Regions from separate parts of the Bacillus sp. FSL H8-0534 genome, predicted to be linked through region 2. Evidence: riboswitches for the same ligand, from Rfam matches in the RefSeq annotation. Region 2 holds a riboswitch; each other region holds the start of a gene.
The links. Region 2 has a riboswitch for S-adenosylmethionine ahead of metK (methionine adenosyltransferase). Riboswitches for the same ligand answer to the same signal wherever they lie in the genome.
Positions count from the first base shown of each region.

Region 1: linked by a shared signal. The riboswitch ahead of MHH71_RS00080 (hypothetical protein) and the one ahead of metK (methionine adenosyltransferase) in region 2 are both predicted to bind S-adenosylmethionine.
Region 3: linked by a shared signal. The riboswitch ahead of MHH71_RS02695 (ECF-type riboflavin transporter substrate-binding protein) and the one ahead of metK (methionine adenosyltransferase) in region 2 are both predicted to bind S-adenosylmethionine.

Region 1 covers NZ_JBBOUC010000001.1:6,353-16,576, forward strand. Annotated here, with positions in the region: gene MHH71_RS00035 (hypothetical protein) at 1-119, opposite strand, end outside; gene rraA (ribonuclease E activity regulator RraA) at 546-1,031, shown strand; gene MHH71_RS00045 (DUF4430 domain-containing protein) at 1,417-3,246, shown strand; gene MHH71_RS00050 (DUF4430 domain-containing protein) at 3,302-4,093, shown strand; gene MHH71_RS00055 (energy-coupling factor transporter transmembrane component T) at 4,116-4,994, shown strand; gene MHH71_RS00060 (ABC transporter ATP-binding protein) at 4,967-6,628, shown strand; gene MHH71_RS00065 (ECF transporter S component) at 6,601-7,323, shown strand; gene MHH71_RS00070 (YwiC-like family protein) at 7,538-8,248, shown strand; gene MHH71_RS00075 (hypothetical protein) at 8,295-8,486, opposite strand; SAM riboswitch class I at 8,821-8,919, shown strand; gene MHH71_RS00080 (hypothetical protein) at 9,022-9,282, shown strand; gene MHH71_RS00085 (NAD(P)H-dependent oxidoreductase) at 9,566-10,141, shown strand; gene MHH71_RS00090 (hypothetical protein) at 10,138-10,224, shown strand, end outside.
Region 2 covers NZ_JBBOUC010000001.1:3,892,157-3,902,380, forward strand. Annotated here, with positions in the region: gene pckA (phosphoenolpyruvate carboxykinase (ATP)) at 1-1,353, opposite strand, end outside; SAM riboswitch class I at 1,583-1,705, shown strand; gene metK (methionine adenosyltransferase) at 1,870-3,069, shown strand; gene MHH71_RS19750 (GNAT family N-acetyltransferase) at 3,567-4,091, opposite strand; gene MHH71_RS19755 (hypothetical protein) at 4,105-4,296, opposite strand; gene MHH71_RS19760 (hypothetical protein) at 4,303-4,482, opposite strand; gene MHH71_RS19765 (MogA/MoaB family molybdenum cofactor biosynthesis protein) at 4,891-5,400, shown strand; gene MHH71_RS19770 (molybdenum cofactor guanylyltransferase) at 5,397-6,005, shown strand; gene MHH71_RS19775 (glycosyltransferase family 4 protein) at 6,087-7,229, opposite strand; gene MHH71_RS19780 (phosphatase PAP2 family protein) at 7,242-7,784, opposite strand; gene MHH71_RS19785 (gamma carbonic anhydrase) at 7,930-8,442, opposite strand; gene MHH71_RS19790 (alpha/beta hydrolase) at 8,517-9,320, shown strand; gene MHH71_RS19795 (tetraprenyl-beta-curcumene synthase family protein) at 9,357-10,224, shown strand, end outside.
Region 3 covers NZ_JBBOUC010000001.1:476,218-486,441, reverse strand. Annotated here, with positions in the region: gene MHH71_RS02710 (YjcZ family sporulation protein) at 215-313, opposite strand; gene MHH71_RS02705 (energy-coupling factor transporter transmembrane component T family protein) at 482-1,309, opposite strand; gene MHH71_RS02700 (ABC transporter ATP-binding protein) at 1,302-3,002, opposite strand; gene MHH71_RS02695 (ECF-type riboflavin transporter substrate-binding protein) at 3,013-3,561, opposite strand; SAM riboswitch class I at 3,708-3,825, opposite strand; gene MHH71_RS02690 (aspartate/glutamate racemase family protein) at 3,983-4,663, shown strand; gene MHH71_RS02685 (PAS domain-containing sensor histidine kinase) at 4,795-6,576, opposite strand; gene MHH71_RS02680 (Cof-type HAD-IIB family hydrolase) at 6,908-7,768, opposite strand; gene MHH71_RS02675 (cytochrome P450) at 8,110-9,321, opposite strand; gene MHH71_RS02670 (PadR family transcriptional regulator) at 9,460-9,957, shown strand; gene MHH71_RS02665 (DUF1540 domain-containing protein) at 10,055-10,210, opposite strand.

The sequences.
Region 1 (10,224 bases), 3.9 Mb from region 2:
ATAAATTTGACTACATAATAAATTCCTGTTCCAGTAACCAAATCTAAGATTAAAAACTTTTTTATGGTTGAGCCTTTTATTATATGAATAACAATTTGATCATTTTTTCTATTCAATATTGTCACACCCTTATCCTTTTACAGAATTTGTGAGCGGGAAAGCCCACGTGCTTTAGCTGTGGGAGTGGTCAAAAGGAAAGGTTGTCATATTCACTCATGACTACATAATAGTTATCTAATTTCAGTGTTGATGATTAAAAAGTAAAAAGAGGTTAACTAGCTTTTTAACAAAAGCTTCATTATAAAAACAAAAGAGCAGCTAGCAAAAGCTAACTGCTCAGCCCCCAGGGAAAGGGAGAAAAGATTGTAGGTACTACAAAATTGTATAAAAGCTATTCACCAGCCTTTATACAGTATGTACGGAATTTGAAATATTATGCAGATGGGAAAGAAGCTATAGTATACAAAATTTCGCAATATAAGACAGGTGAAAAATAAAACGACAAGAATATGTAACATATATTGAAAAAGAAGAGAGGGAGAAAGATGTGGAGAACGACAGATCTTTGTGATGCTTTTGAAGGAGACGTACAAGTATGTAAGCCTATTTTTCAATCATATGGGAAGAAAGAACGATTTCATGGAAAGATTGCTACGGTTAAAGTGAAAGATGATAATGTATTAGTAAAGGAAGCACTGCAAACTTTACCAGAGGGGACTGTGTTAGTAGTTGATGGAGGTTCTTCTACGAACTGTGCGTTACTTGGAGATAACTTGGCAAACATTGCAAAGGAACGAAATATAGCAGGGATTATTGTATATGGATGTGTTCGTGATTCTAAGGAACTGCGAAACATAAATATTGGTATTTTAGCATTAGGTACAATGCCGAAGAGAAGTAGAAAAGAAGGAAAAGGAGAAACAGAAATTCCTTTGCAATTTGGAGAAATTGAGTGGATTCCTAATCAGTATGTGTATGCTGATGAAGATGGTATTATAGTATGTAAACAACCGATTCATAGTAACCTGTAGTAGCTATATAATAGAAGCTTTATAATTTAATGTAACCGGCTATTATTCTTAGAAAATAAATCAGAGAAAACATAGACAAAATCTCGTGTCAATAGTAAAATAATACAGAAATTTATAATTTGATGAATGTATAGGTATGTCGTTTATACGATAACTTTAAAAGGAAATTGGTGGAAATAAAAATGGGTTCGCCGCTAAAAGTGAATGTTATCACAATGATACATTCATCAGCTACAGGATCTTTCCTATACAAATACAACCGCTACCTATGCGGATAGGAGGAGGTGTTGTGCATTTTGGTTTAGCACTCACGGTAGAGTGCTATTGCACGCCCTTGAAGGGCCTTTTTTTATGTATATGTAAGCAAAGGGAGGAATAACCAAGGATGGCAATGATAAAAAAATGGCTGCTTACGTTGATAATGGCAGTGGCATTAGTATTTGTTTCATTTACAAATACTGTACATATTACGTTTGCTGAAGGGAAAACAGCAACACTTGCGATCATTGGGGAATCGCAAAAAGGAGTTATTTTATGTCCGAAAGAAGTGTCAATTGAAGATGGGGAAACAGCCTATAGTTTGTTACAAAAAGTTATGGGGACTAAAGTAACAGCTGAGAATACGAAGTATGGTATGTATGTTAAAGGTATTGACGGTTTAATGGCTGGTGATATAAGTGCTACAAGCGGATGGGCATATGATGTAAATGATCAAGCTGCCATGGTAGGGGCAGATAGTTATAAATTAGAATCTGGAGATGTTGTTGCATTTCGTTTTGTTGTAAATTGGGACAATATGAGCATAGAAAAGTTGCAACAAGTACTCGATAAGAATGGAACTTGTAAAAAAGATTCAGGTACAGCAAAACCAGAGGGACAAAAACCAGAAGAACAAAAGCCGGATGGACAAAAGCCTGAGGAGAAAAAACCAGAAGAACAAAAGCCAGATGGACAAAAACCTGAGGAACAAAAACCAGAAGAACAAAAGCCGGATGGACAAAAACCTGAAGCTCAGAAGCCACAAGAACAAAAGCCTAATGAGTTGAAAGAGCCAATCAAAAATGAATTACTAATGAAGCAATTAGATCAAGCGATTGCTAAAACATCAAAAAAAATGATGGAAGATGGAATCGATAGTGATTGGGTAGCAATTGCACTTGCTCGTTCAGGAAATAATATTCCAGTAGAAACAAAGATTAGTTATTTACAATCTTTAACACAAAAAGTGGAAAAACGTGTGGAACGATTTAGCGCTACAGATATAGCAAGGACTGTTTTAGCGGTATCAGCGGTAAATGGAAATCCAACAAATGTTGCAGGAAAGAATTTAGTTCAAAAACTATATCAATCTGAAAAACTAAATTCTGTTACTGGTTATACATTTGCTTTACTTGCACTTGATACAAAAAAATATGAAGTACCGGCTGGAGCAAAGTGGAATCGTGCGGCTTTAGTAAAAGAGATTTTAAATGGACAGCATACAGACGGTGGTTGGACATACAATGTTGAAAGTAGTAAGAAAGAAGCTAGTAATATTGATGTAACGGGTATGGTTTTATCGGCATTAGCGCCATATCAGAAACAACCAGAGGTAAAGCAAGCTGTAAAAAAAGCAGTAAAATATTTATCAAATAAACAATTGAACACTGGCGGATTCGAAGCTGATGGCCAAGAAAATTCTAATAGTGTTGCACAAGCAATTATTGGACTTGCTATTACAGGGATTGATCCAACTAGTGAAGCATTTACTAAAAATAATGTAAACGCAGTTCAAAATTTAATATCATACCAACTTGCAAATGGTGAATTTAAATGGTTGCCAAGCGACGAAGAGGGTAGTAGTATGGCTACTGAACAAGCACTTTTAGCACTTGTTCAATATAAGGCATTTGTAAATGGTAAAGGTTCTATATATGATTGGACAAATTCATCAACTGAAGATGATATAAACTTAGTTGATGAGCCGAAGGAACCTGTAGTGGATGAGAGCAATGTGATTGAAAAGCAAGAAGTCATTCAAAAACAAGAGAAACAAACAAACGATGAGAACTCTCGTGTTGTTACGAAAGATAACACAGTAAATAATGAAAAAACTGCGAAAAATCGTCAGTTACCAAAAACAGGAGCATCTGCTTGGGATACTGCTATGCCAGTAGGAATGGGCGTATTATGTATCGCTTCAGCATATGTTTTATGGAGACGAAAAGCAGCTTAACAAAAATTAGGAGCAATGATTTGCTCCTAATTTTATTAGGAAAGGTGAGAAAAACATGAATATGATGAAATGGTTATTCTCAGTTGTCCTTTCATTTGGATTGCTTGTTGGATGTAGCCAAAATGAATCGAAATCTGAACAAAAAGCAATTTCAAAAACGGAACAAAAAGAGAAACTGAAACAAGAAGAGAAAAAGGAAGAAAGTAAACCGGAAGAACAGCAAGAATCAGTAGAGAAAAAGCAACAAGAAGAGCTACAAAAGGACAATCAGGAACAAAAATCGCAAGAACAACCTGAAATAAAGAACGAAGAGAAAAAAGAGCAAGAACCAGTTGCTCAGCAAAAACAACAAGGACAAACAAAAGCGCAGCAAGAACAACCTGAGCCAGCGAAAGCGCCAGAAGCAAAAGAAGAGGCTAAAGTAGTAAATCAGCCGAAAGAAACACCGAAGCAGGAACAGCAGAAAGATCCCAAGGCTAAAGTAGTACCAAAGCCAGAACCTCAACCTCAACCTCAACCCGAACCAAAGCCAGTACCAAAACCAGAGGAAAAGCAAGTTACCATTTCTGTACATGGAGATCAGGGGTATTTATTAGGTGCGAAAAAAGTAGATATGCAAGAAGGAACTACAGTTTTTGATGTACTAAAGAATACGGGATTGGAGATTGATTCAACTGGATCTGGAAATAGTAAATATATAAAAGGAATCAATGACTTATATGAATTTGACAAAGGACCGAAAAGTGGATGGAAATACCGTGTCAATGGTACTTTTCCAAACCGAAGTGCAGGTGCATATAAAGTAAAACCAGGAGATAAAATCGAATGGGTATATGTGTTAAATTAGGAAAGGGCTTTAGGTAAAGGTTATGAAAATCATTTTTTCTTCTTTACATCCTTTTGTGAATTTTTTCTATTATATTGGGGTGATGATACTATGTACGATGTGTCTTCACCCTCTTTTTTTAATGGGTGCGATTATTATGATTGTACTGTTAAACATCATGCAAGGAAATGGCGAGAAAATAAGAACAATGTTACCAAGCACATTTGTTTTCTTTGTAATGGTGATTGTGTTAAATCCTTTGCTAACGCATAGGGGAGCGACGACATTGTTTCGTTTAGGGGATAATCGAATTACATTAGAAGCGTGCATGTATGGGTTAATAATGGGATTATTATTACTTACTATTATGTTCACATTTACTTCCTACAATGACATGATTTCAAGTCATAAATTTTTGTATTTATTTTCACGGATTTCACCGAAAGTGGCGCTATTGACAATGATAACAGTGCGTTTTGTTCCTTTATTCATCCGGCGTTTAAGACAAATTACACTTGTTCAAAAAACAAAAGGTGTTCAATTAGATTCAGGCTCATTCATAGGGAGAATCAAAAATGGAATGAAACTCTTGCAGGTGTTGCTTGTTTGTTCTCTAGAAGATGCATTACAAACGGCAGATTCTATGCAAGCGCGTGGATTTGGAGTGACGAAGCGTAGTACGTACATTCGATATCGAATGGAAAGGAAAGATTGGTATATACTTGCCTGTTTAGTGATTTTATTACTAAGCTGTTTTGTGTTTAATTATTGTGGTGCTGGTAAACTATTAATCTATCCAAGGGTGGAATCACTTGTATTTCAGCAATATGATGGACTATTATTCGTGTTATTTATACTGTTTATTAGTTTACCAATCATAATGGAAGGGAGGGAATGGTTATGGTGGCGCATGCAGAAATAAAAAACTTAGCATTTACGTATGCTGATGAAAAAGTACAAGCATTAACAGGCGTTTCCTTAGCGGTTTCTCAAGGTGAATTTATTGTGCTCGCTGGTGGTTCAGGATGTGGTAAGACAACACTTTTGAAACATTTTAAGAAAGAGTTACTCCCAATTGGAAAGCGCACAGGTAGTATGTATTATAATGGAACTTCTTTACTGGAGATGCCAGACTTATTGTCAGCACAAGAAGTGGGAATGGTGTTTCAAAATCCAGAAAATCAACTTGTTATGGATACGGTAATTCAAGAATTGGCATTTTCTCTTGAAAATGTTGGTTTAGAGACAAGTATAATTCAAAAGAGAATCGCTGAATTAATTAGTTTTTTAGGTTTTCAAGATTTGTTACACCAGTCTGTTCACACGTTATCGGGAGGACAAAAACAACTTGTTAATTTAGCGGCAGTTCTTGTTTTGCAACCTAAATTGTTACTGCTTGATGAACCGACAGCACAGCTTGATCCAATTGCAGCAAAAGATTTTTTAGGGTTATTGAAACGAATTAACGAAGAACTCGGGATTACAATTATCATGAGTGAACATCGTTTAGACGAAGTAATGCCACTAGCAACTCGAGTTGTGTTTATGAATGCTGGGGAAATTATTTATGATGGAATTCCGCAACAGGTTATATCTAAAATGTGGACAGTAGAAGAATTCCGACCGTTTATTCCTCAAATTCCAAGATTGTTTTTAGAATGGAATGTAGAGCAAATACCCTTTACGGTAAAGGGAGCACAAACACAAATTCATTCCGAGTTACCTATCGAACATGAAGTGCCAGTTATATCGCAAACAGAAAAAAAAGAAGTGATTTTACAAGTAAAACATATATCCTTTCAATATGAAAAAAATAGCCCTTTTATTTTACGGGACTTAACCTTATCAATTGAACAAGGGAAGTGGACTGCGCTTGTTGGGAAAAATGGTACTGGAAAATCAACACTTTTAACCATCTTGGCAGGATTAAACAAAACTAGAAGAGGAAAAGTACGGTGGAACGGAACGGAGATTCATAAAATTGATTCAAAGGAACGATTTAAAAGAATAGGTTTTGTATCGCAACATCCATATTATCATTTTACATTTGAGACGGTGTGGGATGAAGTTTTTGAAAGAGCAAATGAATTATATGGTGATATAGGGAAAAAAATCGCAGGAGATATGTTGAAAAGATTTTGGCTTCATTCTATTCGAGATCGTCATCCACATGATTGTAGTGGGGGAGAACAACAGTTAATCGCACTATGTACGGCTTTATTATCGAAGCCAAATTTATTATTACTAGACGAACCGACAAAAGGGCTTGATCCAGAAAAAAAAGAAAAATTAGGTGTGCTGTTTCAAGAGTTACAAAAAGAAGGAACAACAATTGTGATGGCAACACATGACATTGAATTTGCAGCTAAATATGTTGATCATTGTATGATGTTATTTGATGGGAACGTAATTATGGATGATACACCAAAGAAATTCTTTAGTGATAATTTCTTTTATACAACATCTATTAATCGTTTTATTCGCAAGCAATTACCTTATGCATTAACGTGGGAGGATGTGTACAAATCGTGTCCAAGCGATATTTTGCTCTCATAATGCTTAGTTTCATTATTGTAATAAGTACGCTTCTCTTTACTTCTTTTGTAACAGATAAATATTATATTTGGTGTAGTTTATTTTTATTATCCATTATCATGTTACCTTTTTATATACGATTTGAGAGGAAAGCATTTGTTTCACGTGAAATAGTCATTGTAGCTGTTTTAGCAGCAATAGCAGCAGTTAGTCGTGTACCGTTTTCCATTATGCCGAGTGTACAACCAACATCTTTTGTTATTATTGTATCTGCAATTGTTTTTGGAAGTGAAACAGGCTTTATGATTGGGGCAACGGCAGCACTTGTATCTAATATATTTTTAGGACAGGGGCCTTGGACACCGTGGCAAATGTTTTCTTGGGGAATGATAGGCTTTATAGCTGGTTTACTTCGAAATACATTTATAATGAGAAAGTTATGGGGGAGAGTCATCTATGGGTTCATAGCCGGCTTTGTTTTTGGCTGGATTATGAACTTGTGGGGGATACTTGGCTTTTTAGAAGGATTAACATGGAAAGACTTTATTGCATACTACGCTGCAAGTTTTTACTTTGATCTAGCTCATGCACTCTCAAATGTAATTTTTCTTGTTTTGTTTAGCTCATCGTGGATTAGAATTATTACAAGGTTTAAAAAGAAATATGGAATTTTAGATGATGATAAAGAGCTATTATCTCAAGTAAACAAAGCATAAGTACATATCATAAAGCATAAGAATATAAAGTAGGGTCGCGACTTACATATTCGTTTGCCTCTTTCATGCTTCTTACCACTGGTGAGAAGCATTTTTTCATACATATTATATTGTGAAAAATGTCAAGAAATCGATTTAATATGCTTCGATTTTTATATGAGATTTTTTATATAATAGTAAATGAGAAAAAATTCAAAGAGGAGATGCCTTATTCATGAAGCTAGTTGTTCCAAAGCAGCACGGTGCATGGGGGATGCTGCTGATTCCATTTATACTTAGTGTAATACTTGGTAAAGCTACTTTCTATCATATTCCACTCTTTATCGCTTGGTTATTTATCTATTTAGCAACATATCCATTTTTAATGTACATGAAGCAACCGCGAAAGAAAGCATTTTTACATTCAGCAATTATTTATTTTATTATTGCATGTGTCTTCGGTATACTATCTTTACTATACGAGTGGAGAATTCTTTTCCTCGCAGCTGTTATGATTCCGCTCTTTTTTGTGAATATATATTTTGCTCGTCAAAAAAGGGAACGAGCTTTAGTAAATGATATTTGTGCAATACTTGTTTTCTGCACGGGCGGTTTGATTAGTTATTATTTTTCAATGAAAACAATTGATGAAACAGCATGTTGGATTGCAGCAACTTCTTTTTTATACTTTTTAGGTAGTACATTTTATGTGAAAACTATGATACGTGAAAAGAATAACCCGACATATCGTTATGTATCATGGGGATATCACATTTTCTTAACTGTTGCATTGTTTGTAGTAAACCCATGGCTTTCTCTAGTTTTTATACCTAGTCTAGTTCGAGCAATTATATTATATGGTAAGAAAATATCTATTTTAAAAGTAGGGGTTTTAGAAATCGTTAATTCTGTATATTTTTTAATTGTCACGGCAATACTGTTTTAGTATGCCATTTGAGTTACATCCCATCTAGTAAATAGATGGGATGTATTTATTCTTGTTCCAAAATATGAACCGCATGATCACATTTTTGTAAGGCGTGCTCCACAGCCTGTAAGGATTGTTCTATACGTTCTCGATTATCACTTTTTTCGACTGTTTGTAATGCGTTTTCTAAAGATTGTTTTGCTTCATGTAAAGAATGATAAGAATCTTGAACATATCCACGTGCGTTTTTGCTCATTATATATTACTCCTTTATCCCGCTATTTGTGGGCAGTAATACTCCTACCTCAAAATTCGGTGAAAGAAAAGAAGTTAGGTGGGAGTTAAACTGCCCGTAAAAGCTCGATTGGTCGGGCTAATAATCAGTGGGGGATGTAGAAAACCCCCACTGATTAAAGTTCCACTCTATTGCATACACTTCTAGTATGAACGTTAGAAAAGAAAATATAACTTGTTTTAAATGTTTTATCCCTGCTATTACAGATAGTAATGGTTCAATTGATTAAAGTTTCACTTTATATGATTTGACAATTGAAATGAAAATGGCTATAGTAGGCTATAAAGTGAATATTTTCTTATCCAGAGAGGTGGAGGGACTGGCCCGATGAAACCCAGCAACCGCGATGCAGGTGCTAATTCCAGCAGAACATATTTGTTCTGGGAGATAAGACGAAGATATATACGTAACTTCTTCTTATCGAAGAGGTTTTTTTGTTGCAAAAAAACCGATTCTAAAAACAACAGAATAAGAAGAAAGGGGTTGCAATTGTACTGTGACACTTGAAAAATACGTAAAGCTGCGTAATGCAGTATATGAATATATGATGGAGCAAGATAAACCAATATCACTATTAGATATTCAAGAACATATCGTTTCGCATCATGAAGGAAAATTCACGAAAAAAATGTTACACCAATTTTATTTATCAAGGTTATTAGACGAATTGAAACTGGATGGGAAAATTACTTTAGCTGATGAAGAATACCTCTATGCTGAAAAAGGGGTATATTATAAGGCGCGAAAAGGGAGCTAGGCTCTCTTTTTTCATGCTATAATTTATCTGAAAATTAAAAGGAGTATGTAGAGTAAAAGACTGCAGAAGCAGCCTGATACAAGGGAATGGTGTTGAGTGTGTAGTGTCAAAAGTTGAATATGCCCTGAAAGAGGCATTTCATTCGGCTAAAAACGAAAAGAGACACCTTCGCCGAGTAGGTGTCAGTTGTTGTGTCATGTAGGCTTGCTACTTGACATGTATTAGAATATCATGCAAACCAGGCGGAGTCAAAAGGGAATTTAAGGAAAGGTGTTGTTTGGAGATGAATGTACTAATCATATATGCACATCCCAATCCATCTAGTTTCAATGCAGCTATATTAGAACATGTACAAAAAGGACTGCAAAAAACAAATCATTTTGTTACATTGCTTGACCTATATAAAGAACAATTTAACCCAGTACTTATTTTTAATGAAGATAAGAGAAGACGTGATTTAGCATATGAAGAAGAGACAGAAAAATACAGAAGATTGATCAAAGAGACAGATTTTTTTATTTTTATTTATCTAATATGGTGGTGGGGAATGCCAGCTATTTTGAAAGGGTTTATTGATCGCGTTTTTGTTACAGGATTTTCTTATAAATATGAAGGGGCGTTACCAAAAGGATTACTCATAGGAAAAAAAGCATGGGTTATTAATACTTTAGATTCGCCGTTATGGTACGTGGCACTCTTATATCGCTCTGCTGATTGGGTGATTATGAAAAAGGGGATTTTACGATTTTGTGGTATACGCCAAATAAAACGTTCAGTCTTTCAATCTGTAAAAACAAGTAAAGCGATAAAACGGGAAAAGTGGCTGCTAGAAATGCAAGAAAAGGCTAAAAAATTATGAGTGAAATAGAAAACATAATGAGATGCTGTAATCGTACTGATGAATTGTTCCGTACATATATTGCTTGTTTGCTTCAATTGAAA
Region 2 (10,224 bases):
TGCGGCTTGCACCATTGCACGAGTGTAACCTAAGTTCATACGTTTTCCAACGCCGTATTCGCCACCAGTCCAGCCAGTGTTTACTAGGAATACTTTTGCATCATGTTTCTCGATCTTCTCACCAAGCATTTCAGCATAGCGAGATGCATCAAGTGGTAAGAATGGAGAACCGAAGCAAGTTGAGAATGTCGCTTGCGGAGATGTTACGCCGCGCTCTGTTCCAGCTAGTTTGCTAGTGTAACCGCTTAAGAAATGGTACATAGCTTGCTCTTTATTTAATTTACTGATTGGAGGTAATACCCCAGATGCATCAGCAGTTAAGAAAATAATTGTATTTGGATGTCCAGCAACACTTGGTACGACGATATTATCAATCGCATCAATTGGGTATGCAGCACGTGTATTTTCTGTTAATGTAGTATCATTGTAATCTGCAACGCGTGTTTGATCATCAATTACAACGTTCTCAAGTACAGATCCGAATGTAATGGCATCAAAAATTTGCGGCTCTTTTTCATGAGAAAGGTTAATACATTTTGCGTAGCAACCGCCTTCAATATTGAATACACCGTTATCAGACCAACCGTGCTCATCATCACCAATTAATTTACGGTGTGGGTCAGCAGATAATGTTGTTTTACCTGTTCCAGATAAACCGAAGAATAAAGCGACATCGCCTTCTTCACCTACATTTGCAGAGCAGTGCATAGATAAAATATCTTGTTCTGGAAGTAAGAAGTTCATAATAGAGAAGATTGATTTTTTCATTTCTCCAGCGTATTCCGTACCACCGATTAATACGATGCGTTTTTCAAATGAAACCATGATGAATGCTTCAGAGTTTGTACCGTCGATCTCTGGATCTGCTTTAAAGCTTGGTGCAGAAACAATTGTGAACTCAGCTTCATGATTTGTTAATTCTTCTTCAGTTGGACGAATAAATAATTGATGTACAAATAAATTGTGCCATGCATATTCGTTAACAACTTGTAATGGAAGACGATAGTTACGATCAGCACCAGCGAATCCTTTAAATACGAATAATTCTTCTTTTTCCTTTAAGTATTCTAATACTTTTGTATATAATTTATTAAAATGTTCTTCAGAAATCGGTTGATTTACAGGTCCCCAAGCAATCTTATCGGCAACCGACGCTTCTTTCACAATAAATTTATCTTTAGGAGAACGTCCTGTATATTTTCCTGTAGAAGCAGAGACGGCACCAGTAGAAGTTAATTTTCCTTCATTTCTCATTAGTACTTTTTCCACTAATTGTGGAACGCTTAATTGAACCTGTGCATTGCTTCCGTTCAGTAATTCGTGTAATCCAATTTGGACATTCACAGTACTCATATTTATATACCATCCTTTTCATTTTAATGAAATATTTCTCGTAATCCCCATCAAGAGTATAACACAATCATATAAATAATGTATACTATTTATTTATTTTTGTTTGTGCGAATGTATTATTTTCCTATTTATATTTCGTCCAACAAATAATGCGAAAAACTTGTAGGAATATGTGAATATTAATTGACAAATGAATATCATTTCTTTAGTATAGGTTGGGACGGATACTCTCTTATCCCGAGCTGGCGGAGGGACAGGCCCGATGAAGCCCAGCAACCTCACTTGTAACGGTAATAAACAAGTGAATAGGTGCTAAAACCTGTGCGAGGCGAACGGTCTCGAACGATAAGAGCGAAGGGCAAAAAGCAGTATGCAAGTAGCAAATCAAACCTTTCCTCTATATAGGAAAGGTTTTTCTTTATACTTGTGTGGGAGAATAAATGAATGTCGCAGTTTGTGGCAAATTAAGGATGAGTTCCGTACAATATATACGATTACTGTAGGGAGGTTTACCACATGACAAAACAACGTCATCTGTTCACATCTGAGTCTGTAACTGAAGGACATCCAGATAAAATTTGTGACCAAATTTCTGATTCAATTTTAGACGCGATCTTAGCAAAAGACGCAAATGCACGTGTAGCTTGTGAAACAACAGTAACAACTGGTTTAGTATTGGTAGCGGGGGAAATTACGACTTCTACTTATGTAGATATTCCAAAAATCGTTCGTGAAACAATTCAAGGTATCGGTTACACTCGTGCAAAATACGGATTCGATGCAGAAACTTGTGCAGTTTTAACATCTATCGATGAGCAATCTGCTGACATCGCTATGGGTGTTGACCAAGCGTTAGAAGCACGTGAAGGTCAAATGACTGACGCTGAGATTGAGGCAATTGGTGCAGGGGACCAAGGTTTAATGTTTGGTTTCGCATGTAATGAAACAAAAGAATTAATGCCACTTCCAATCTCACTTGCTCACAAATTAGCTCGTCGTTTAACGGAAGTTCGTAAAGATGAAACATTAGAATATTTACGTCCAGACGGTAAAACGCAAGTTACAGTTGAGTATGATGAAAATGGTAAACCAGTACGCATCGATACAATTGTAATTTCTACACAGCATCATCCAGAAGCTACATGGGAACAAATCGATCGCGACTTAAAAGAGCACGTAATCAAAGCTGTAGTACCAGCAGAATTAATGGATGAGGAAACGAAATTCTTCATTAACCCAACGGGGCGCTTCGTAATCGGTGGACCACAAGGGGATGCTGGTTTAACAGGACGCAAAATTATCGTTGATACTTACGGCGGATACGCTCGTCACGGCGGCGGTGCATTCTCTGGTAAAGATGCAACAAAAGTTGACCGTTCTGCAGCATACGCAGCTCGTTATGTTGCGAAAAACATCGTAGCAGCTGGTCTTGCTGAAAAAGCAGAAGTACAACTTGCATACGCAATCGGCGTGGCACAACCAGTATCAATTTCAGTTGATACATTCGGCACTGGTAAAGTATCTGAAGAAGTACTAGTAGAACTAGTTCGTAACAACTTCGATCTTCGCCCAGCTGGTATCATCAAAATGTTAGACTTACGTCGCCCGATTTACAAACAAACAGCAGCTTACGGCCACTTCGGACGTACTGATGTAGAGCTTTCATGGGAACGTACAGACAAAGCAGCAACTTTAAAAGAGCAAGCTGGTCTATAATATAAGAAGAAAAAAGCTTTGCGCGAAGGCGCGAAGCTTTTTTTTTTAGGCATGTTAACACACATTTGGGTAAAGTTAATCTTGAACTTTATTCAAATGTATATTGGCTAATTTGATTGCACATAATTGTGGAATCAAATTTAGGAAGTTAACTACTGTCAATAATTGGATGGGTGTTAGTGGTTTAAAATATCCCCCAAAATATTCATCACTTGTTACATGGATAAAATAATATGAGATTATTGCAGATAATATATTGCCTATTATAAAAGTGGCTGTAGTATTCAAGCATTTACAACAAAAAGCAAGTAGTGAGGTTACAAGCAGCATAATGAAATAACCAATCATAGAACGATCAGTGAAATCTTTATACATGGAAAAATATACGAACGGAAAGCAGTATACACAGATGATTAGTATAGTAAGGATTACTTTTTTATTTATTTACCACCTTAAAAAGTAGTTGTTTTACATTCTTCACTGATGGAAATTTCACATTACTTGTAGTTGTTCTGCAGCAAGGCAAACATTTCAATATCATGCCATTTCCCATTTCGGAATACAGCTTCTTTACAGGTACCTTCATGTTGAAAGCCGAGCTTTTTATAGAGAGAAATGGCTTTATCATTAAATGAAAATACACGTAAGGATACACGATGTAAGTTCAATTCTAAAAAGGCATAATTTAATAACACTGTTAAGGCTTCTTTCCCGTATCCTTGTCCCCAGCAATTCTTTTTACCGATATCAATAATACATTCCGCATTCCGATTGTGTGGATCGATGTTAATTAAAGAAGTGAGACCAATAGGAAGATGACTATCTTTTTGTTCAATGATATAACTTTTAGAAGTGGGAGAGTGGATGATTTGTTTGCAAAACGCTTCTGTTTCTTGAACGGAATGGACATCAAGATTAAGGATAGTGGTATTCATAACTTCTATATCGTTCCGCCAAAGATGATAGATGGGAATATCGTCTTCTGAAAACTTTCGTAAGCGAATTCGATTTGATTCGAACAATTCGGTATACCTCCTATTTCACCTCATTATTTTGTTTCGTGAATACTCCAACACACGAACCACAATATACTTCTCCATCAAGCTCAATATATTTTTTCATATTCGTCATCCCGCTTGGAGGGAACGGCATATGAATCCATGCTTTTTCATATGTTTGAATCTCTTTTCCGCATGATCTGCAAATTGTAGTTTTTTTGCGAAACAATGGTCATCATCCTTTCTTTTGACGCGCTTTTCCAGCACAAAATGCACTGCATAGTAAAAAGAGTGTCGCAAATCCCCAGCCGCCAATTGCTGAATATGGAACAGCATCCTTTAATGCCATCCCAGCACTGATGGAAGCGACAAATAGAAGGATAAATACCGTTGTGAGTTTTTGATAAAGTTCCATGAATGAACCTCCTAATTATGAAAATTTATTTAGTATGTATCTGGTTATTTCGTGCGATTCCTAATCCATTGAAATAAAATAAAGCAAGAGGAACCACGGTTCTCGATAATAACGAATAGAGTCGTCTAGCATGAATACGTATCATTTTAGAAAATTGATATCTAATCTATAGGTAATGAATTGGAAGGGAATTAGGATTATAAGAAAAGGAATTCATGGGACAGGTTGTTTAAGATTATAAAGAGATATAGATAAACTCCCTTTTTATGGTTATATATACTTATATTGTATCATGATGTTTCGGTTATGTAATAGATAATTGTGGATATGTGATGTATTTCATATGTAATAAAGTTTCTATACGATATGATAAAATTATGAGTAGTTCATAAGAAGGGGCGAATAAAAATGAGCGTAATAGAACATAAACAACAAGCACCCACAGAGGTTCGTTGTAAAATTATTACAATCTCTGATACACGTACAGAAGAGACGGATAAGAGTGGTAAGTTGTTAAAAGAATTATTATTAGAAGCGGGCCATATAGTAACCGCTTATAAAATTGTAAAAGATGATAAAGAAAGTATTAGGCAAGCTGTATTAAGTGGATATCATCAAGAAGATGTTGATGTTGTCTTAACAAATGGAGGAACTGGTATTACAAAGCGTGATGTTACGATTGAGGCGGTTTCGGCATTATTAGATAAAGAAATTGTTGGATTTGGTGAATTGTTTCGGATGATTAGTTATTTAGAAGATATCGGCAGCGCTGCAATGCTAAGTAGAGCAATTGGCGGAACAATTGGAAGAAAAGTTGTCTTTTCGATGCCAGGTTCTAGCGGGGCAGTTCGCCTTGCGATGAATAAATTAATTTTACCAGAGTTAGGACACATTACATTTGAGTTGCATCGTCAATGAAAAAGCTCGCTGGGATTGTATTAGCTGGTGGTATGTCGAGACGATTTGGTGAGCCGAAAGCATTGGCAAGCTGGCAAGGACATACTTTTATCGAACAGATTGTTCAAATGGTGCGGGATACTATACAAGATGTAGTTGTGATTAGTCATCCTGATATAAAAGAAAGAATTGTTACCTTAGTAGACGTTCCTGTTATAGAAGATATTCCTCCCTATAAAGGAGATGGACCGCTTGCTGGAATTGTATCGGGGATGGAGCATATAGAGACGGAGTGGTATATCGTTTCGCCTTGTGATGCACCGAACCTTTCAAATGAGTGGATTACAGCATTAATAGGACAAATAAGTGGTGAATATGAGGCAATTGTTCCGGTTATTGATGGAAGAAAGCAGCCGTTATTAGCAGCGTATCATTATCGTGTAAAAGAAAAAATATGCGTATTACTAAATGAAGAAAAACGAAGTATGGGACAACTTTTATCACAGTGCAACGTAAAATATGTGATGGAAGAGGAATGGAATGTAGCGAAAGAATTATTTGTGAATGTAAATACAAAAGAGGAATATGCGCGGTTACTGAATGAGAAAAAGAACAAAAAGGTATGACGTTATAGAGTCATACCTTTTTGCTCTTTATGAATACGATGGATGAGTTCATTGTTATATGTTTTGAGGTCAATTTTTTTATTACGCAAGTAGTTCGGTATTATTTTGGTGAAGCACCTCTTCATATTGCATGTATAAACCATGAAAAATTTCATCCCAGCTTTGTGTAGTGGCGTAGAATCTAGCGGCTATGCCCATCTGTTTACGCATTTCTTCGTTATTTAATAACTGATAAATAGATGATAAAAATGAGTTCGAATTTTTGGGCTCGCAAAGAAAACCTGTTTTTCCATCTGTAATAATATTTTTTACCCCGCCAGAATTCGCACCAACGACTGGTGTACCACATGCGAGCGATTCAAGAACGACATTGCCAAACGTTTCTGTGGCCGATGGAAATACCATGAGATCGGAGCATGCATAAGCTTCTGCTAAATTTTCTTCTTGTAAATATCCCGTAAACGTAACGTTTGCTGGTAAAGTTTCACGTAATTCTTCAGCAAGGGGACCATCTCCTGCAATGAGCCAATGAATATTATCTTTTCGCTCTTTTATTGTTGTGTGAATCAGTGTACGCAGTGTTTCGATATCTTTTTCAGGGGCAATGCGTCCGATATAGGAAAGAATGTATGGAGCAGTAATATTATATTTTTTTCGGAATAGGTCTTTATTGTAAGACTGATGGAAGAGGGAACAATCTACGCCGCGCCCCCATATATATAAATTTCGAAATCCCTTTTGAGTTAATTGCTGTAATGTTTCAGGAGAAGGGACAAAGTTTTTTTGCATACTACTGTGAAACCACTTTAAATAATTCCATAACATATTGGAGAAAAATTCAATTTTATAATATTGCAAGTAGGAATCAAAGTCAGTGTGATAAGAACCGACAAGAGGGATATTTAATTTTTTCGCGTAATACATGCCGCATAGCCCCATGTTAAAAGGAGTAGCGACATGAATGATATCCGGCTGAAAGTTAAGAAGTTCCCGCTTAATACGCGGAGTTGGAAAAGCGAATCGACATTCTGGATACAGTATTTTTAGCGGAATACTTCTCATTTTATTCACATTGGCTACGAAATCATCTTCTGCTGTATGTTGCGGTGCGAATACGGAGTAAGCAATATTTTGTTTTTGAAAATAAAGGGTCAAACGATCTAGTGTGTTTGCCACGCCATTTACTTGCGGTGTAAATGTATCAGTAAATATGGCGACTCTCATCCAATCTCTCCTTTACATGAAAAATGGAATGAATTGATAAAAAGAGATGATGCCAGAACATGTGCCAAGGCACATACCTACAAATACATCTGATGGATAATGAAGCCCGAGATAGATGCGGGAAATTCCTACAATAATTGCTAATAGAAGTAAAACGACTAATAAGTTTGGATCATAACAAATAAATGGAACAACTACCGAAAAAATAGCTGTTGTATGACCTGACGGAAAAGAATGATCTTTTAATGGATGCGATGGATATTTTGCATCTTGAATTGTTAAATAAGGCCGTTTGCGTGGATACCACCTTTTTAATATTTGCACAGGAATATGACTAATTGTTAATGAAAGAGCTGCTGTAATTGCTGCATCGTGCAGAGGACCCTGTGAAAATATAAGAAAGCATAACGTGAGCGAGATGGAAAAGATTGCACCACCGATATGTGTAATGGTACGGAAAAAGATATTTAATGTTTTTTGATCAAAGTAACGGTTAATTCCTTTGAAAATGTAACATTCTATTTTATATAAGGAGCTGCCGGATTTAGCTTTCATGAAATCTCTCCCCCTCATTTACATATATATTGAGATTATATCTTCTATTTTAATAAGACTTTATTGAGGGAATAATAAGATTTTGTAAAGAAAACGTTAGAGTTTTAACGAAAAAAGCTGCCATCGTGGTGGCAGCAAGTAGAGACTATTTTTGCAGTGACTTATAGTACTGTCCTTTTTCAACATATTGTTTGCGAATGCGTTCCATATCTTTGTGATCTTTATCTGTTAATTCGCGAATGACTTTTGCCGGACGACCGAAAGCCAGTGTATTAGGTGGAATTTTCTTTCCTTGTGAAACTAAACTACCAGCACCGATGAATGCACCTTCACCAATTTCAGCACCGTCTAAAATAATAGATCCCATCCCGATTAAAGAGTCTTTTTTTAAGGTACAGCTATGTAAAATAACTTGATGTCCAACTGTTACATCATCTTCTAAAAGAAGAGGGTACTGTGGACTTTGATGAAGTGTACATTGATCTTGTACATTTACGCGGTCTCCAATTATTACCTTAGACACATCACCACGAATGACTGTATTAAACCAAATGCTTGATTCTTCACCAATTGTGACATTGCCTGTAATCGTAACATAGTCAGCGATAAAAGCACTACTCGCAATTTTTGGATTTTTATCTTTATAAGGATATATCATGTAAAGCCTTCCTTTCCTAGAAACTAGTTTTAGTGTATCAAATTAAGGAAAAGAGTGAAATGGAGGAGTTTCGTATGTGGAATTATGAAGCGGAAGCAGCCAAAGCGGTAATCGTGATGGTGCACGGTGCGATGGAATATCACGGACGTTATGAGGCGCTAGCAGAAATGTGGAATCATTTCGGGTATCATGTTGTCATGGGAGACCTTCCAGCTCATGGAACAACTTCAAGAAATAGAGGACATATTGACTCATTTGATGAATACATAGAAGAAATAAAATTATGGGTGAAAGAAGCAAGAAAGTATCGGCTACCTATTTTTTTATTTGGACATAGTATGGGCGGTCTTATTGTCATTCGAATGATGGAAGAAACGAAGAGAGACGATATAGATGGAATTATATTAAGCTCGCCATGCTTAGGTGTATTAGCTGTACCTGCTGCTCCGCTTCGAGCTGTTTCAAAGGTGTTAAATATTCTCACGCCAAAACTTCAATTTCCCACCAAACTTACAGTAAACATGTCAACGAGAAATAAAGAAGTTCGCGATGCGATGGAAAATGATTCATTGTTCTTGCGCAAGGTATCGGTTCGTTGGTATAGTGAATTGATAAAATCTATTGAGATTGCTCATGACAAAATAGATGAGTTTCCAGACGTTCCGCTCTTGCTAATGCAGGCATGTGAGGATAAAATTGTAGATAAAACACGTGTCCGTAAATGGTTTGATAACTTAAATATTAGTGATAAGGCATATAAAGAATGGTCAAATTGTTACCATGAGCTATTAAATGAGTATGAGCAAGATGAGATTTTGAACTATATCAAGTCATTTACTGAAATACATGTAAATAACATAATAGAAACAAATAAATAATTATTTGTACATTTAATAGAGGAGATGAAGGAAGAAGTGAACGTACCGAGTAATCCCATAACGCTCATGGCGAAAGTATACCGTGATGTGTTTCCGGTTGTACACCATGAGCTAGCGATGTGGAAAGAGCGTGCCTACCATATTCCAAATGACGAACTTCATAGTCAAGCGATTGCAAGTATTGAGCATAAAACATTTCATTGTGAAGGCGGTGGTATTTTAGCGCTGCTCGCAAATGAACAACGCGAGGAATGTATTCGTTTTATTGTGGCGTATCAGACGATTAGTGATTACTTAGATAATTTATGTGATCGTAGTACATCGCTTGATCCGAATGATTTTGCTGCACTGCATGAATCAATGCTGACTGCATTAACACCAGAGAGTGAAGGAAGCAATTACTATCGTTATCGAGATGATCAAGATGATGGTGGTTATTTAGATGAGCTTGTTGCAACATGCCAAGATGTTTTAAAGAAAACGAAGCACTATGATAAAATCGCTCCGATTCTTCACGAACTTGCTTGTTATTATTGTGATTTACAAATTCATAAGCATGTGAAACTAGAAGAAAGAGAACCGCGCTTACAAACATGGTTTGAGGCTCATAAGGAAAATGTACCGCCAATGAGCTGGTTTGAATTTTCGGCATGTGCAGGATCAACACTTGGAATCTTTTGTCTCGTGGCGTATGCGTTTCATGATGAATTACTTGATGAAGATATTGCAAAGATTAAGCAAGGTTATTTCCCGTACGTACAAGGGCTTCATATTTTGCTTGATTACTTTATTGATCAAGAAGAAGACCGACTTGGCGGGGACTTAAATTTCTGTAGTTATTATGAAAATGAACAAGTCGTATTAGAGCGAATGAAGCATTTTGTGGAAGAAGCAGAAAGAAATA
Region 3 (10,224 bases), 3.4 Mb from region 2:
ATATTAAAAAATTATGTAAATTGAACGAATTTTCCGGAAATTACCTTATTATTTCGGTGAAATTTCAACATAAAAAAAGGAGCATAGCAGCTCCTTTTTTTATGTTGAATCTCGTATTGATACTAAAAAAGTATCTTTAATGTTTTTTCTGATTACATGATTCTGTGACGAATGATTAAAAAGTTATATGTTTTTAATACCCTCAGCCTCAGCCTCAGCCCCAGCAGCTGCATCCAACAATAATTAATAAAATAAATAACACAACTAATAAAGCAAAACTTCCACCAAAACCACAAGAACCACCGAAACTCATATTCTCTCCTCCTTTTAGTATAAAACTAATGGATAATGAAATTGATCGTTTATTAACAGGTTCGTATTATACAGTATGTTTCTATGTCATTTTTGAGCATGTCTTGGATAAATTTAAAAAGGCATTGCTCTGAGCGCCTAAATTTTATCCCAATAACATCCAGAAAACTTACAATGGATACCAAAACCCTTTGAAAATATTGAACTTTAGGTAAATGGCCAGTACTAAAATTATAATGCCGATAACGAGCCCTAGATAATCCTCTTGTTTTGCTTTTGTTGTAAAATACCATGTTCGCTTCTCTTTTTTTCCGAATCCTCGTAAGTCCATTGCATTTGAAACCGTATCAATTCGCTCTAAAGAATGAATAACAAGTGGCCAAAAGATGAGTACCCGATTTTTAATACGTTCCCAAAAATTCGTCTCTCCTCTTTCAAATGGTACACCTCTTGCTTCTTGAGCGTGCTTAATCAATTTGTATTCCGCTTGTATATTCGGTATGTAACGAAGCGCAATGTTTATTGCATAGGCAATCTTATATGGTAAGCCAATTTTATGCAGGCTGCTAGCGAACTCACTTGGATGTGTCGTGTATATGAAAATAAGTGTAAATGGTAATAACGTAAAATACTTTAATGAGAGCGTAAGAGCATAAAATAGTGTTTCAAATGTAATCGTAGCATATCCAATATGCAAGAATGCTGTACTTGTACCAGTTAACTCAGATCCATGAGTTGGTGTAATCAATAAAATCATCATTGAATTTAGCATACTAAATGTGAAAATAACACTAAATATAATTACAATTTTTTTTATAGGGATTTTAGCGATCACTAATCCTAAACAACCAATGAAAAACAAGCATAATAAAATACGAAAATCAAAAAATATAAACGTAAGAGTCATCCAAATTATAAATAACAACAATTTAATTGCGCCGTCCATACGATGAAAATATGTATGATTATCTATATAAAATAAATCTGCTTTATTCATAATCCCCTCTCCTTTTTGCCTCCATATACATTTGTACAAAAACGTCTGGAAAAGGAACTTTACTCAAATTCGCTAAAGTTGTTAGCGAACTCTCCTGTAAATTAGCTTGTTGTAATACTTCGCTATTTGTTAATACGTTTGGAACAGTATCATTAGCAAGTATTTTCCCTTTATGAAGGACAACTGCACGGTCTGCATATTCTAAAGCTAGATTCATATCATGTGTAATAAAGATGAATGATATTCCTTGTGCCGCTAGTAGGCTTATACAAGACATAAATTGTTTATAATGAAAATAATCTTGTCCTGCTGTTGGCTCGTCTAATATGATAAGCTTCGGATTCCTTGTTAAAACCGATGCAATGGTAAGCCTCTTTTTTTGTCCGTAACTTAACGCTTGAATAGGCCAATTTCGGAATGGATATAATCCACAAATTCGCAATGCATCTTCTACGCGTTTATTTATTTCTGCGCTAGAAGTCTTCTTTAATTTTAATGAAAAAGCAACTTCATCCCAAACAGTAGATTGTGTAATCATATGATTAGGATTTTGCATGACATAGGAGATCACTTCTCCACGCTTTCGAATAGACCATGAACTTATATTTTCATTATCAAGTACAATTCCCCCTTCCTTCGCTTTGTTCATTCCCGTTAATGTATGTGCAAATGTAGACTTACCTGCACCATTATGGCCTAATAATGCTACAATTTCTCCCTTTTGTATAGAGAGTGTTATATCCCTTAATGTAAAATCTTTTTGCGAATATGAAAATGATATATTTTCTATTTCACATAAGATTTCTTTTTTTTGTTGTTCTTTAAACATGGTAGAATTTAACATCCATTGCTTAATCGCTTTATTCACATTTCCATGATCTAAACTTTCAATTGGATATAATTCTTCATCTAAAATATTCATTCTTATATTTTTTAATGCTTCAATATATACAGGTTCTCTTAACCCTATTTTTTGTAGCATGTTTGTTTGTAAAATTCTTTTTGGTGAATCAACCGCTACAATTTTTCCTTCTTCTATTAATATGATTTTATCAAGGTCTAATTTTAATATTTCTTCTATTCTATGCTCAATAATAACAACTGTTTTATTAAATTGTTGATGCACCTTTCGTATAAGTTCTACTGTTTTCAAACTACTCATGGGGTCTAAGTTTGCTAATGGCTCATCAAATAGTAATATGTCAGCTTCTGTTGTTAACAGTCCAGCAAGAGAAACAGTTTGTTTTTGACCACCAGATAATTCATGCGGGCTTCGTAGATGAAACGTATGCATCTGTACTTTCTGTAGTGAGTCCATAACAACAGCCTTCATTTTCTCCTGTTCTACACAATCGTTTTCTAATGAGAAAGCAACATCTTCTCCTACGGTTAAACCAATAAACTGAGAATCTTGATCTTGTAAAATAGTTCCTACATGCTTGCTTTGCTCAAAAATACTACCTTTTCGCGGATCCTTACCACATATTGAAATGTTCCCAGTACTTGATCCCTCATATGAAAAAGGGATAAGCCCATTTATACAATGGGCCAATGTTGATTTTCCTGATCCACTTCGACCGGCAATCAATACTTTTTCACCTGGATAAATACGGAATGTAACATCCTTTAAAGTAGGTTCTGTCACTTGTTTATATTGAAATGTAAATTGTTCAAAGGAAATAATCGGCTTCATTGTAATCTCCCTACTTTTCAATCTTCAAATGTGTATGTTTTTTATTTGCTTTCGCTAATCCCAGTGTGATTGGTAAACCAAGAATTAAGAACACAAGGATATCTGCAATCGTTGCACCGAATACTTGAATAACAATTTTATCCAAAGGTTCACCCATAACGATAATATCAAAAGCACCGGCAAATATGATTGCAACGACAATCCCGATTAAACCTGTTATAGCAAAATATGAAATATCTCGATTACGAAATGTTCCATTTTTCACACTGAAACTTGCTCGTTTTTGTACAAGTCCCATCGTAAATCCAATAATACCTGAGCTAAGTACCCATCCCCACCATATTCCCCATCCAGCGATGGTATCTGTCACTGTATGACCGATAAGACCAATCAAAAGTCCTGCAATCGGCCCGAAAATCGCACCAAAAATTGTTAATATAGCCAAAGCAGGCTTTATAAATGTGTTTGGTGCAATTGAAAATCCCCATAGACCTAATACACCATATATTGCAGAACCGATTCCAATTGCTACGACTAATTTTGTAGATAATTTGTTCATATGAATTCCCCTTTCATTCTAGTTAGTTTATATTAGTCCTATATGTATAAGAAAATTAAATTATGCGTCTTCACTTCCTTTCTTCTCAATTTCTCAATAAAAAATGACCTCTTTTATAAGAGGTCATTTTTTATTGAGATATGATCCTCTTATCTTTCAAAAGACAATATGTCTTTTGCGGAATTAGCACCTTCCTATTTGTATGAATAAATAGGGGTTGCTGAGGTTTCATAGGGCCGTTCCCTCCACCTCTCTGGATAAGTATTCGTTTGTAATTTGTATTATTGCATTAACGCAAGTTAATTTCAATATTTTTCTCACTATTTTTATTTTTCTTAAAACAATCTAATAAATCATTGTATTCTTATCGGAATTATGGAATAATTAGCATAACAAAACATGTTAACGGGAGGAATTTGACATGAAAGTAATCGGATTAATTGGTGGATTAAGTTGGGAATCAACGTCTCTTTATTATAAACATATTAATACACTAACTCTATCTCAGTATAATCATAATGCAAAGCTTGTTCTATATAGCATGGATTTTGGCGAAGTGACAAATTTATTACAAAATCAACAATATGAGGAAGTGCAAAATCAACTCGTTCAAGTAGCAAAAAAAATAGAGTGTTCCGGTGCAGATTGTATACTTATGTGCTCAAATACAGTACATCAATTTGCGGAAGAAGTAGAACAAGCAATCTCTATCCCCCTTCTTCATATTGGTGATGTCAGTGCTGAAGAAATTGTTGAACATGATGTGAAACGGATTGGTTTACTTGGAACAAAACAAACAATGGAACAGGACTTTTATAAAACAAGACTAGCTAATTATGGTGTTGAAACAATTATTCCGAAAAAAGATGAACGAAATTTCATTCATCATGTCATTCTTCAAGAATTGAGTAAAGGGATTATTTCACAGCAATCTAAAGTACGTTTCTTACAAATCATTCAAAAACTTATTGAAAATGGTGCAGAAGGAATTTTATTAGGTTGTACAGAAATACCGTTACTTATTTCACAGAAAGACATTTCTATTCCTGTATTTGATACTGCTTTTTTACATGCAAAAACTGCTGTACAATTCGCTGGATAATAGATAAACAACTGTATAATTTATAAGAACTCTTTAACTCTCAAAATAAATTAATATATAACAAAAGCTATCTTACAAATCATAAGATAGCTTTTTAACTCTATTATTATATGAACCAGAAAGTAATATCCTCATAAAGCCCCTGTTATAGGTAACATTGCTGCACAAGAAGTAACTTGCTCACTTTGAAACATTGGTAAATAGATTGTAACTGATGTTCCTATTCCTACCTCACTCATAATACTAATTCTTCCTTGATGACTTTCAATAATTTTATAACTGAGCATTAGTCCAATCCCAGTTCCTTTCTCTTTCGTACTATAAAAAGGTTCACCAAGTCTTTTAATTCTTTCTTCAGGAATTCCTACGCCCTCATCAACCATATTAATCGTAACTTCTTCACGCTCTGATTTTTTTACATAAATAGAGATTTCTCCTCCATTTGGCATTGCTTCAATTGAGTTTTGTAAAATATTAATAAAAACTTGTTTTAATTGATTTTCGCAGCAATCAATCATTAATTCTTTTGATTCTATATGCAGATCAATTTGAATATTTGTCATGATTGCCTTCGTGTTGATTAATGAAACGACATTTTTTAATATCGAGCAGAGGTTTTTCTTTTCAGTTGAAATGACATCAGTTTTTGCAATCGATAAAAACTCATGAAGTATAGCTTCAATTCTTTCGATTTCTGATAGCATAAGATCAAAATATTTATCTTGATCTTCTTGATTAATCTGAAATAATTGAATAAATCCTTTAATCACTGTCAATGGATTTCGGACTTCATGGGCTACCCCTGCAGCTAACTGCCCAATTGCTGCAAGTGTATCTGATTTATTCAATAACTCCTCAGTCTTTTTCCGCTCGGTAATATCTCGAACGATTATCATAATCTTATCTTGTAAGAGTGGTAAACATCTAGCTTCAAAGAAACTAACACTTCCTTTAAGTGTTAACGGATACTCAACAATAACTGTCGATTCCTTTTGTTGTACTTGATGAATTGCTTCTTGAAATTGTTGTGCTACAGGTGATGGCAAGACTTCATAAAATTTCTTCCCCATAAAGGATTCTGCAGGTACGTAAAACTTAGCTGGTGAACCTGCTTTATAGTCTATAATTGTTCCATCAGCCTCAGTTAAGAAACACAAATCAGGTAATGCTTTAAAAATAAGCTCTAACTCAGAAGTTTGCTGTTTTAATTGCTCTTCAATTCCTTTTCGATGAGTAATGTCAACTCCAACTGCCCAATAACTATAACCAGGTACTGGGAACTGCTCCGAAATATTTGACCACATGATTGTTTTTATTTCCCCATTTTTGCATGTTAAATTCATTTCCCAATCTCGAAAACTTTTTCCGCGAATCGAAAATTTCTTTTGAAGTTGTCTGCGATAACTTTCATCAGGATATAACAGTTCAAGTGCTTTGGGATTTCCAACGATTTCTTCTGCAGCATAGCCTGTTACGAGCTCGCATTCACGATTCCATAATATAAAATTCCCATTTTTATCAAGAGCATCGACCATAATGGGCATATTTTGTAAGATTGTATGTAGCTGTTCTTCTTTTTGAGAAAGTAAATGTATATTTTTTGTTTGGTTTTGAAGTTTATTCATTGCACCATCTACAATGAGATTTGAAAGCATTTCGAAGTATTTATAACAAGTACGGATGTCATTTTTAATTGCACAAACAATAAATGATCCAAGGTGTTGCTCATGTAAAAAGATAGGGATTTCAATTTTTGTAAGTTGTATATTTTCTTCTTGATTCATACCAAATGAAAAAACACATTCCATATTTTGATCAAGAAGTTGATGTGAAATGTTTGTTAATTTATAAAATTGTTCTGCCATGGTTTCTATTGTGTTCACATCAATGAGTTCCAATAGCCGCGCATTCATTCTCTTTCCACCTCTATATGTAAATTTAATACCAATTTTTACTCACGCTTCTCCATTATACGAATAATGTTCTCATAGGTATATAGCAAGAGCATAATTATTCAAATAAATTTTATTTTTCAATTAAAAATTATTTGAAATGATATATAATCTTATTAATATAAATATGTAATGATCTAAATATTCACAAATTATTCACAAATTACTTGGAAATCATATACAATTCTTCCGATATATTCTATATAATAAAATGCAATAAGGTATTCTATGAATCTCATAGAATACCTTACCCCTAATAAAAAATAAAAAAGAATCCTTGATGGATTCTTTTTTATTTTTTTACCATGACATATTGATAAAGAGCATGTGCAACTCCATGTTCTTCATTCGATAATGTTTCATAGTGACAAATCCGTTTAATTTCGTCCACTGCATTTCCCATTGCGATAGATATATGTGCCTTTTCCATCATAGAAATGTCATTTAGCCCATCACCTATTGCAACAGTATTTTCCACAGGAATATTAAGATGTTCTGCTAAAGTATATAAACCATTCCCCTTTTGAGCGTCACAATGATTAATCTCTAAATTATGCCAATACGAAGCAGTAATTGCTAGCTCTGTATTATGTTGAAAATGCATTTTTAATTTTTGTAATTTCTCTTCATTATAGGAGAATGGTAAAAGCTTATGCACATAAATCTCTTCTTCTAATATCGATTTACAACTTTCTGTGATATGAAATGCTGTATGTTCAAGATACAATGCTGCGATGACTTCAAGCTCTTGCTGATCAATATCTTTATTTGACCTTTTTATCCATTCTATTTCATGATTCACACTTTCTTCACCATATGCCGGAACGTATATACCTCGATCTGTATACAGTTGATAATAAATCCGATTTTGTTCAAGATATTCAACAATTTCAAAGGCATGTGTATTTTGAATAGGGTATCTCTTCATCATTTTTTGATCCACATAAATAAGAGCACCGTTTTCTGCAATAATAGGACATTGTAAATCAGCTTCCAGTAGTAAACGTTCAATATCTACGAGAGAACGTCCTGTACAAATCGCTACTACATGCCCCTGCTCCTGGCATTTTTGGATAGCTTCTGCATTTTCTTTACTAATTATTTTATTTCTTGAAAGAAGAGTTCCATCTAAATCGATTGTAATTAGTTTCATTGTTCCGTCACCACTTTCTATAAATAAACATGCTTGTATAAAGTGAAACTTAAATCAGTGGAACCCACTAATTATTCGTCTTCACTAATCGAGATTTTACAGGCAGTTGATTCCTCCATTTCCTTCCACTAAGATTAAAGGTGGATGGCTTCCTATTCACAAATAGCTGGATAAATACACAAATTAGGTATCGTTTCCATATTCACTTTGTCAAACACAACTTAGTTATAATTTATGAAAAGCGTTTCAGGTCAAGAAATATTTTTTAGTTTGTTAAAAAAACTTATTAAAAAAATGAAAACTCCTACTTAGAATAGGGGTTTTCATTTTTTTAATATGCTTCATTTCTTTAAAAGGATAGGAAACCGCTTTAACGTTTGTTCATTCTCTAATATACAGTTCTCTAAATGAAAGGATGGTGAAAGTTCTAGCTTTTTAAAATTCCTAATAAACGTAGTTAATGCAACTTCAGCTTCTAAACGAGCAAGTGGTGCGCCTAAACAAAAGTGAGGCCCTTTGCCAAATGTTAAATGTTTTTCATTTCCAGGTCGATGTAAATCAAAGTAATCTGCTTGTGAAAATTTATTTTCATCTAAATTGGCAGCGCTTATCCACGTAACAATCATTTGTCCTTTTTTCATTTTTGGTCCAAATATTGTTGTATCTTCCGTTATAGTACGGGCTAATGTAACAGGGAAACGATAACGTAGTACCTCTTCTATCGCTTTAGGAATCAGCACTGGACTTTCGCTTAATTCTTTGTATACCTTAGGTGCATCTACTAAAAAGCAATAAAAGCTATTAATAATAAGGTTTGTAGTGGTTTCATTCCCTGCGGCTAAAAGTCCTAATGAAAAAGTCACAATTTCCTCATCAGTCAATCTTTCTCCCTCATACTCTGCTCTGATCAGGTCTGAAATAATATCTTCTTTCAAATGGTATCGTTTCTCTTGAACAATCGGGAGAAGATAAGATTTAAATTCATGTAAAGCAACTTCTTTCTGCTTATCTAAATCGCTAAACTTCTCTTTACTATATGGCATAAACAAAATATCTGACCACATCTTAATTTTTTTTCTATCTGTTGTTGGAACACCTAATAAATCAGAAATAACGGTTACAGGTAGAATTGCAGCAAACTGCTCTACAATATCAATTTCATCATAATTATTCATATCTTTCACAAGTTCATTTGCAATTGCTTGTATCTGTGGCTTCCACTGCTGAAGACTTCTTGGGGTAAATGCCTTTGAAACAATTGAGCGAACATTTCGATGCTCTGGAGGATCAGAAGAGTTTAAATTTACTCTTGTGTCTAAAGGCGGAACGGAAAATTGACGACGATCTCTTCTGCTTGAAAATAGGCGATAATCAGATAAAACACGGTTCACATCATTATATAAAAAAACATTCCATACATCCTGCTCCGCATCATAATAGACCGGATGATTTCCCCTCATATACTTATACCACTCATAAGGGTTCCACAGCTCTTCTTTTGTTTTGAGCTTTGAAATTTCATGAACCAAAATTACATTTTCAGGCGAATTCATAGTTCTTTCCTCCCTTTTCTTTTAAAATAAAGTAATAGGTAGGCAGTTCAAAGATGTATAGACTAGCATATGTTATTTTAACATATATACAGGGGATATTTACGGATATAAACTTGAGAAAAAATTAGGAGGATACATATGTATGTTGATATTTTACTACTCGCAGAATTAACTTCTGGACCCAAGTATGGTTATGAAATAAAGAAAAACATTCAAAATCGTCTTGGAGAAAATTTTGAATTGAATCATAACATGCTCTATCCTGCCCTTCGGCGCTTTGAAGATATGGGAGCAATTACAAAAAAGATTCATCAACAAATAGGTAAACCAAATCGTAACATTTACGCATTAACTCCTACAGGTGAAGAAATCTTTTATGAAATGATGCGAGAGTTTCCAGAGAAACTAGCTGCTAATGATACTGAATTTCTTGTGCGTGTTGCACTGTTTGAGAAACTAGATTACGAAGCTCGAAAAGAAGTTTTAACGACTCGTCAAAATGTGCTATACAAACAATTAGCCTCCATTCGATCTTTAGCTGAGACATCACTATTTATTTCTGAGGTCATACAGTATGGTAAATCACGTATTGAACATGAGCTAGCTTGGATTACCTCTCTCATGAAAAAAATATAAAAAATGACAAAAAAGCAAATATAGTGAATGAAAATGAAATTTATTATCAATAATATAATTAATAAAAGGGCAACCTGGTGCGGTTACCCTTTATCGTTTAAGCTTCAGGAATAAATGTTTTGCAATCCGTTTCTTCTGTTGTAGATGCTTGGTTACCTTTATGACTTACTACATAAATTGCATCTGCATTACATTTGTTTCCGTTACCCCAATATTTGCAGTTGTTTACTTCACATAAAACATCTTGTGCCATAAGTATCACACCTC